Regions from separate parts of the Neobacillus sp. SAB-20_R2A genome, predicted to be linked through region 3. Evidence: predicted binding sites of a transcription regulator. Region 3 holds the regulator's gene; each other region holds the start of a gene.
What was found. The regulator Rex, encoded in region 3, represses fermentation and respiration genes when NADH is low (regulators of the CRP and FNR family bind a similar motif). The targets are predictions, from matches to a motif close to TTGTGAAATATTTCACAA.
Positions count from the first base shown of each region.

Region 1: V5M37_RS27945 (AtpZ/AtpI family protein) is a predicted target of Rex. The motif match lies at 1,013-1,030, and genes of this name have one in related genera.
Region 2: V5M37_RS28370 (TIGR04190 family B12-binding domain/radical SAM domain protein) is a predicted target of Rex. The motif match lies at 2,076-2,093, and genes of this name have one in related genera.

Region 1 is NZ_CP145895.1:5,718,991-5,722,185, reverse strand. Features, by position in the region: gene V5M37_RS27950 (S8 family serine peptidase) at 1-821, shown strand, start outside; gene V5M37_RS27945 (AtpZ/AtpI family protein) at 1,181-1,405, shown strand; gene V5M37_RS27940 (ATP synthase subunit I) at 1,408-1,782, shown strand; gene atpB (F0F1 ATP synthase subunit A) at 1,804-2,517, shown strand; gene atpE (F0F1 ATP synthase subunit C) at 2,574-2,786, shown strand; gene V5M37_RS27925 (F0F1 ATP synthase subunit B) at 2,894-3,195, shown strand, end outside.
Region 2 is NZ_CP145895.1:5,809,724-5,812,918, reverse strand. Features, by position in the region: gene V5M37_RS28375 (ABC transporter ATP-binding protein) at 1-168, shown strand, start outside; gene V5M37_RS28370 (TIGR04190 family B12-binding domain/radical SAM domain protein) at 198-2,000, opposite strand; gene V5M37_RS28365 (GAF domain-containing sensor histidine kinase) at 2,461-3,195, shown strand, end outside.
Region 3 is NZ_CP145895.1:252,209-255,403, forward strand. Features, by position in the region: gene V5M37_RS01395 (ABC-F family ATP-binding cassette domain-containing protein) at 1-799, opposite strand, end outside; gene moaC (cyclic pyranopterin monophosphate synthase MoaC) at 963-1,451, shown strand; gene V5M37_RS01405 (redox-sensing transcriptional repressor Rex) at 1,484-2,137, shown strand; gene V5M37_RS01410 (DUF4395 domain-containing protein) at 2,290-2,715, shown strand; gene V5M37_RS01415 (acyl-CoA dehydrogenase family protein) at 2,841-3,195, shown strand, end outside.

The DNA of each region.
Region 1 (3,195 bases), 470 kb from region 3:
CGGCGCTAATGAATACGGCCAAACCGCTGGCAAAGGAACCAGGACAGCCAAGCGCCACAAGCCCAGCAGAAACAACCCGGAAACCAATCAAAATTGATCCCATCGGCGGCATCAACAAAGGTAAAACCCAACTTACCCCCGGACCCTACTACCGCACATACGAGCAGGGGGCCGGCCGCATCCAGGTCGATGATGCGATCCAGACGGAATCGCTGGTCATGCCGGGGAGTATTCGGTTCGGAAAGTTTAGCAGCCTGAAAAATGTTCATAAAGCCCAATTAAAAATTGAAAATATCAGCGACAGTCCAAAACGATACACGTTTGACATCCCGCAGCACATCGACGGCTTGGAGTGGCGTTTCCCGCTCGCGTTCACACTTGAGCCGAAAGAAACAAAAGAAATTACCGTGGAGCTCGCCGTCGACCCGCAGATTTTTAAAGGGAAAATTCACGATGGTTTTCTAACCTTGCATGCTGGGAGCCAGTCCATTCATATCCCATTTTTGTATGTTCTTGAGGAGCCGGGATACCCTCGGATTATGGGCTTTGATTTTGCAGAAGGGGATGAGCCAGGCACTTACCAGTATGAGGTCTACGTACCGGGGGGAGCGGAGGAATTTGGAATCGCCTTATTCAACCCTGACAGTTACCGCTTTGTCGGCTTTCTTGACACAAGCACCGATGTAAAGAAGGGACTGATCCGTAAAGCCTTCAAAGCTGAAGACCTTCCATACGAAGGGACTTACCGAGCCAAAGTCTTCGCCAGAAAGGCAGGCAAAGAGGATTTTATTGAAACGATGATTTCTATTTATAAAAATTAAGACACAAATTAGGGCGGCAAACGAAGTGAGTATGCCGCCCGCAAATCCGCCTAACCTTCGGGAAATTTTTTAAAAAGTCAGAAAGAAATGTTCACAAAATGGACACAAAATAGCCAAAAAAACTTCAAAAATTACAATACAATAAGAGTGTTGACTTTCACTTCCAAATCGCAAAAAAATTGGGAAATTGTTTGTGGAATAATTCACGTAAATTCATTGACAATGCATGGTGCCTATTGTATGCTAACAAAGGGTGTGCATGGTAGGGTTTTCATCAAAATTTAATTTGACAAAAGCCCGCGCATGATTTATCATAATCACCTTTTGTTTTTCATTCTCTACGCAGTGAGGATGATTTTATTATGCAAAAGAACCGCAATCCTTTTCAAGCCATGGCTTTAATGTCTGCTATTGTTTCCCAGTTGGTCGGCTCCATCCTGATTGGCATTTTTGCCGGAAGGTGGCTGGACGGAAAGTGGGGTACAGAACCAATATTCTTAATAATCGGACTGCTCCTGGGTCTTGCGGCAGGGGTTTATTCTATGCTTGTCTCAATCCGCCATTTCTATTCAGGAGATAAATAACCATGCCAGATTTCAGAGAAATGTACAACAGGCAGAGAAAATGGATGTTTTACTTGTTGTCCATCTATGTTCTTGGCTGGGGCTTCACTACATACAAAACGACTTTCCTTGGGTTGATCCTTGGGACATGCTTTAGCTTCATTATGCTTTGGATGTTAGTGAGAAAGACAGAGAAATTCGACAAAGCCGTTTCGGCAGGGAAAAAGGTCAAATCATTGGGCTCGCTGCAAAGAATGGCGATCTCGGCAATTGCGGTAATGATTGCGTTAGAGTACCCTGATTATTTTCAAATAGTTAGTGTTGTTTTGGGACTAATGACAGCCTATATTGTCATTATGATAGATTATTTTTATCATGCTCTGCATGCTCAAAAGTGAAGGGAAGCGAGGTGAGTTTATATGCATCATGGGGCTCCTGAGTTTGAATTGTTTGGTCTCTGGTTTAACGGGGCAAACGTTCTTATGATCACAATTGCAAGTGCAATTGTATTTCTTATTGCCGTATTAGCAACCCGCAAGCTGGCAATGAAACCTACGGGGATGCAAAACTTTATGGAATGGGTGATGGACTTTGTAAAAGGCATCATCAACAGCACAATGGATTGGAAAGAAGGCGGGCGATTCCACATCCTGGGGATTACATTAATCATGTATATTTTTGTATCAAATATGCTGGGTCTTCCTTTCGCAATCGTCGTTGACGATAAGCTTTGGTGGAAATCACCGACAGCTGACCCGATTATTACGTTAACCCTAGCGGTCATGATTTTGGGTCTTACCCATTATTACGGCGTCAAGCTAAAGGGCGCAAAAGGATATGGAGAAGGCTTCTTCACTCCAATGAAATTCTTATTCCCGTTAAAGATTATCGAGGAATTTGCGAACACATTGACGCTTGGTCTGCGTCTTTACGGTAACATTTACGCTGGTGAATTGCTTCTATCGCTCTTGGCAGCGGGATTAGCACACCAAGGAATCGCCGGCACAATCGCCGCCATTCCGCTTACACTTGTATGGCAAGGCTTCTCGATCTTCGTCGGATCCATCCAAGCGTACATCTTTACTATGTTAACGATGGTTTATATGGCACACAAAGTGAGTCATGACCATTAATATAATTTTTTATAAAAAATAAAACATATTTATACATTTTAAGGAGGAACAAAATAATGAATCTTATAGCAGCAGCAATTGCAATTGGTCTAGCAGCAGTAGGCGCAGGTATTGGTAACGGTCTTATCGTAGGACGTACAGTTGAAGGTATCGCTCGTCAGCCAGAAGCACGTGGTTTACTACAAACTACAATGTTCATCGGGGTTGCGTTAGTAGAAGCATTACCGATCATCGGCGTTGTTATCGCGTTCATGGTCTTAAACCGATAAAATTAAAAAACTCCAAATGGCGAAGCGGACTTTTAAGAGACAACCTTCGCCATTCTATTATGTCTGTTTTTGCATAGTGAGCAACTCTTGAAAGGAGTGAACCCAGGGTGTTAACAAGCAGTTTAGTATTAGGTGCAGCCGAGCATAGCGCCGGCCACGTTAATTATGGAGATATCTTCTTCCAACTGATCGTGTTTATTGTCCTCTTGGCATTGCTGAAAAAGTTTGCGTGGGGTCCATTAATGGGCATCATGAAACAGCGCGAAGAGCATATTGCAAGTGAAATCAACGCAGCTGAAGAAAGCCGCGGAGAAGCGAAGAAGCTTTTAGAAGAACAAAGAAATCTTTTAAAAGAAGCCCGTGCAGAAGCACAGAGCTTAATTGAAAGTGCGAAAAAGCAAGGCGATAT
Region 2 (3,195 bases), 370 kb from region 3:
AATAAAACGGGAACAACGATCCTGCTGGTTGAACAGAATGCGAACATGGCGTTATCCATCGCTGACCGCGCCTACGTCATTGAAACAGGAAAAATAGTCGCCTCTGGCTTAGCTGAAGAACTCAGTGCAAGTGACCAAATTAGAAAAGCCTACCTCGGTGGGCATTAAAAAAGGTATCGGAGTGAACTCCGGTACCTTTAAACTTTTTGCTGGTCGGAATCAAGTGTAAATTGAAAACGATGTTTCGGCTGGAATGAGTGCTTGATTTTGCTTTTGGATTCGACATACAATTGCTCGAGCCCCACTAACGCAAGCGAGAAGAAATTAGCATAATTCTTCTGGACCTCCCACTTTAGCTCGTTCTTGCCGCAAATGCTGTAATAGTTTAGTTCCTCAATTTCTTTGGCAAGCTTAGCCAGCTCTTCAGTTTGTTTTTCTGTCGGAAGGGCTAGAATTTGGTCGATTTTTTCAATATAGGCCTTCGATTTTTCAATTTTCCCTTTAATATCCTTGTAGCCGGCTAAATCAATTAGCTGGTATTTTAATTTGAATTCGTTCAGCCGTTGTGCGGCCTCATAGGTGGCCCTAACAATGTCATCACGCGTCATATCCTTCGTTTCGTAGCTGAGCATATGCTTCCAGGACGGCCGGGTAATGGCCTTGCGATGGTCTTCGAGTGTCTGGCACAATTTTTTATAGCCATGGATTTCCGGGTGCTCAAACGCCGGGCTCGCCGGATCCAAAAATGGTGCGAGCGGGGCAACGAAGTAAAAGATTCTTGGGTCCTTCTGGCAGGCCAGGTGGATGGTTTCACAAAATTCAATGTTTTCGACAGCACTTTCATACGTCTGCCCAGGGATTCCAACCATAAAGAACAGGTCAATTTTTTTACAGCCATTTTTGAGCGCGAGCTGCAGTGTTTCGATCACCTTTTCATTTGAGCAGCTGAATTTCCCATTATATTTCCTTATTTTTTCGTCATGGGTTTCGAGGGTAATTTCAATGCTGTAATGAGGAACGCTTTCATTCATCAGCCGGAAAAATTCTTCATCCGCATATTGAAATAACTCAAAGACGACTTCGTTTTTCAGCTTCAATTTTTTCAACCGGCTAAAAAATTCCTCAACATATTCTTGTCCGCCCTGTCTTAGATCATGGAGGATAAAAATCGGCGCGCGGCTGAACCGGGAAATAAATTGAATATCCTCGACGAGCTTTTTCGGTGACCGCAATGCTAGCGTATGACGGTTGCAGTTTTGCCCATAAGCCTCTCTTGAACCGCCGCAAATCAGGCAGTTTTGCGTGCAGCCGCGTGCGGTCAACAGTGCGGTGTTCGGATATTGCAGCCAGCCGTTGTATGGCAGCGGGTCGAGGAAATTTCGGTATTTAAAAACGGACCGAATGGTGTAGCGGTACCCCGGAACATCAATATCATCGAGATCCTTTGGCACGTACGTTAACGGATTATAGCCAGTCTCGGTGCCCTTTTTCCACGTTAAATTAGGGATATCTGCAAAATGCGTATTTTCAGTCTCCAGCTTATTCATCAACAGCAGCATCAGCTTTTCTGTCGAGTCCCCGCGCATCACGAAATCAATAAATGGATATTGGATTAGCTCCTTGTGATAATACGTGGCCGACAATCCGCCAAAAATAATTGGGGTGTCCGGATGCAGCTGTTTGACGATTTTCGCCAGCTCAATGCTGCCGTGGGCATGTGGCAGCCAGTGCAGGTCAATGCCAAACGCACTTGCCCTGATCGATTTTAATTTTTTTTCTACATCAAAGTTTGGGTTCATGAGCATTCGGTTGGCGATATTGATGATTTTGACGCTGAGCCCATAACGCTCCAAATAGTCGGCGATGCTAGTCAGGCCGATGGGGTACATTTCAAAAACGGGCGAAGATGGAACAACATCACTGATCGGTCCGGCAAGCAAAGGATTTTTTCGGAAATCGTAAACACTTGGAGCATGAAGCAGTACCAAATCGTATTTCATGGGAAACACCTCTTTGATTTGTAGTGTAATAACTCCTTTTGGGGTATATATATAAAAGTTTTTTCAAGAAAGGATTTGTGAGGGAATTTACAAGGCTTTTTAATGTTATTATCGCTGTTTATTTTAGTTTACTATAATAGTTGTTTGCTAGAGTGACAAACAGGTGACAAATTTTGGGTGGTTTTGTGCCGAATTTACTACAAAGGTAGTAGGCAAGAATAATCCTTTAGCCAAATAGAAATCGGATAGCCGTTTATGACATAATAGTGGATATCAAACCAATCTGGTTTGCCGAGGGCCTAGTCCGGTCAGTGTGATTCATTAGACCGGGTTGGGTCCTTATTTTTTGAGGGCGTTTGGCCGACTGAACAATCATTCATATTGTTTTCAATCTATAAATACATTACACTAGAATAAACAGAAAATTAAGTAAATCGTCACAGAATTTGGGGGGGAAGCTTTGGGCAATATCGGCATTTTGCAAAAAAAAGAGAAGCTATCAAGGCAATTCCTACTATTTATCTCTGTCTTTGGAGTGTTAATTTATTTTCAATATGGCTTGTTTAATTTAATGGTACCGCGCGAGCCAATGATTTTGGCACTGCTGGTGTTGTTTCTCTTTATTGTGGAGCTATTTCCTGTTCCTGTCTGGAAAGGGCATATTACCATCTCTTTTCCATTGGTCTATGCCATATATCTCATGGATGGATTAGCCTATACGATTGTTTTTTATGGGATTATCATTGCAGCGACCAACATTATGAATAGACGACCGCTACGAATTATATTTTTTAATCCGGCCATGCAGGTCATTAGCTTTTTTATTGCCCATCTGCTTTGCCAGTGGCTGTATCCGCAAATGCCAATCGAAGGGCTGTCAAGGGTGCTGAAGGGAATTATCCATTTTAATTTGCTCATCATCCCCTTTTATTTCATGAATAATCTCATTGTGGATCTTGTTTTTGCTATCAGGCCACAAACGTATAATCTGAAAATCTGGAAGATGAAAGCGCTCTTTGAGGTTTATAGTTTTCTTATTTCCTATGGTTATATTGTTTTGTTGCATGTTTTGGGAAATCAAAAGCGAGGAACGATTGATGTTTTTTCTTTTTTCTTCTTTTTTATCCCGTTGGTCTGTGTGGCCCTGCTAAGCTCGATTATTGCTAATTTAAAAAAGGAAAAGGCGAAGCTGAAA
Region 3 (3,195 bases):
GCTTTTCATAAAGCTTCATGTCGCGTTCATAATTGGCAGCTTTCTGCTCAAGATAAGTGCTATAATTACCGGTGAATCGCTGAATCAGGCGGCGTGATAGTTCATACACCTCTGTAACCACTTTATCCAAAAAATAGCGGTCATGCGAAACAATTAAAATTGCGCCATCATAGCCCTGCAGATATTGCTCCAGCCAGGAAAGGGTTTCGATATCCAAATGGTTGGTTGGCTCGTCCAAAATTAAAATATCAGGTCTTGTCAGCAATAGTTTGCCTAGCGCAAGACGCGTTTTTTGTCCGCCGCTTAGACTTGAAATCATTAACGTAGTATCGGAAAAATTTAACCCATGCAATACAGAGCGGATATCGGCTTCATACTGATAGCCGCCTTGCTCTTTAAACTTTATTTGCAATTCATCATATTCCTTTAATACCCGCTCGTATTTTCCTGGGTCCCCGAAAACAGCAGGATCGGCCATTTGCTTCTCCAGCTTCCGGAGCGATTTTTCCATCGCCTGCAGGTTCTCAAAAACCGTCAGCATTTCCTCCCAAATGGACAAATTGGACTCCAAACCCGTATTTTGCGCCAAATAACCAACGGTAACATCCTTTGGTTTGATGATTTCCCCGCCGTCATGGCCCATTTCGCCGGCGATGATTTTCAATAACGTTGATTTCCCCGCTCCATTGCGTCCAACAAGGGCAACACGGTCACGGGTTTGTAATTCCAGTTTTATATTCGATAAAATAAGTTCAGCACCATAATATTTTTGTAGTTGGTTAACCTGTAATAAAATCATTTTTTTCACCTCTATTACCTTACGACTAGTTTACCGTATTACCCGAATGTCGGCAATGAAGTGAAGTTTTTAATGGTATTATAAAAAAATATACTGATAGTTCAAAGTTTCACACACATGGACATAAAAATATTGTATTATTTTTTGTAGGAGGATTTTTTTTATGGCTGAATTTACTCATTTTAATGAAGAAGGCCGGGCCAAGATGGTCGATGTCAGCGATAAGCCGGAAACGGCACGTACGGCAATTGCCCAGTCTAGCATAACAGTAAGCACTGAAATTTATGAAAAAATCACAAACCACGAAATGAAAAAGGGCGATGTCTTAGCAGTTGCCCAGATTGCTGCAGTGATGGCAGCGAAAAAGACATGGGATATCATTCCAATGTGCCACCCGATTCCATTAACAGGTATCAATATTAGTTTTTCGTGGGAGCAGGCCGGGCAGGAACAGTATACACTGCATATAACTGCATCAGTTAAAACCAAAGGCAGTACGGGGGTTGAGATGGAAGCGCTAACAGCCGCCTCTGTTTGTGCCCTGACCGTCTATGATATGTGTAAGGCAGTTGATAAAGGGATGGTGATTGGACCAACCTTTCTGGTGGAAAAAACCGGCGGCAAAAACGGTGATTTTAGAAGAGAAATCTAATATATCCATTAAAATTGAAGGGTGGGAGAAATATGTCCAATGAAACGATGAAAATACCACAGGCAACAGCAAAGCGTCTGCCCTTATATTATCGATTTTTACAAAACCTTCATTCTTCTGGCAAGCAGAGGGTGTCATCTGCAGAATTGAGTGAAGCAGTAAAGGTGGACTCGGCCACTATTCGCAGGGATTTCTCTTATTTCGGGGCCCTTGGGAAAAAGGGGTACGGCTATAACGTAACCTATTTGTTATCGTTTTTCCGAAAAACTCTTGATCAAGATGAATTAACAAAGGTAGCGTTAATCGGGGTGGGTAACCTCGGCACAGCCTTTTTACACTACAATTTTTTAAAAAATAATAATACAAAAATCGCTTGCGCCTTCGATGTGGACCCCGGAAAAATTGGCGGTTCGATAGGCGATGTTCCCGTTTATTCGATGGACGATATAGAACAGTATTTGATCGATGAAAATATTTCGGTGGCGATTTTGACGGTGCCTGCTCCGGTTGCTCAGCAAATCACAGATAAACTTGTGAAAACGAACGTAAAAGGGGTTTTAAATTTTACTCCAGCAAGACTGAATGTACCTTCATCGATTCGCGTGCATCATATTGACCTGGCGGTGGAGCTGCAATCACTTGTTTACTTTTTAAAGCATTATCCAAACGACGAAGTAGAAGAATAAATAATCAATGGGCTTCTCGCCAAAATGGTGAGAGGCCCATTTTTCGTTTTGAAACATTTTTCCTAAACAGATCACTATACAAAGGGAGTTGAAGCGGGTAAAATGATTACACAAGTAATTATTGTAATCCAATAGGAAAGGTTGGGATTAAAATGACAGAAACAGTTCGTTCAATCCCACGTCCGCTCGTGAAAATAAACCAGTGGACAATTGTTTTAAGTGTTGTGTTAACATGGTTATCCGGACAGGAATGGTTTTTGTTAGTGCCATTTGTTGCCGGTATGTCTGGTCTTTTATTCGGATTTAATCCGATTATGCAAATAGCAAAACTATTTTTAAGAAAGGACCCAAAGGCTTATATCCCTGAGGATTGGGAGCAGCAGCAATTTAATCAAAAAATTGCCGTATCGTGTTTGGGAATTGGATTTGTAGGATTCCTGCTGGGATGGAATGGTGTTGGCTATGTGGTCACGATTCTTGTCGCGGTGGCTGCCTTTGTGGCCATTCTAGGTTTTTGCATCGGATGCTTTATTCATTTTCAGTGGAACCAATACCGTTATAGAAGGGCGCACCAATAATGAAGAGGTCTGAATTATTCAGCCTCTTTTTTGTTTTTCTGCTTATATTTGACGCTTCCATATCCTTACATTTAAAATTAAATTGAAAATTATGAATTATCATTCATGAGGAGAGTGGCGTTTTTATGAAGCTTGTTTCCCAAGAGACAGAAGCAGGAGGAAAAAATTCTTACAGCTTTGATGAATTTCTCGAAAAACGTGACAACCTTGATTGGTACCGTGATGAACCTTTTTTACAAAAAGCGGTCAAGAAATTTACGGGTTCTCAGCACAGCCAAATCCACGAAAAACTATTATCCTTTTCACGAATAGTATCTGCAAAATGGAACCGGTTAGCCGAAAGAATTGCCAGACCGGAAGTCCGCCCCTATATGCTTCACTTTGATGCTTTTAATCATCGGATTGACCGGATTGTTCGTCCTCAAGAAGTTCATCAATTAGAGAATGAAATTTTCCAAGAAGGTCTTTTTTCCAGTAACA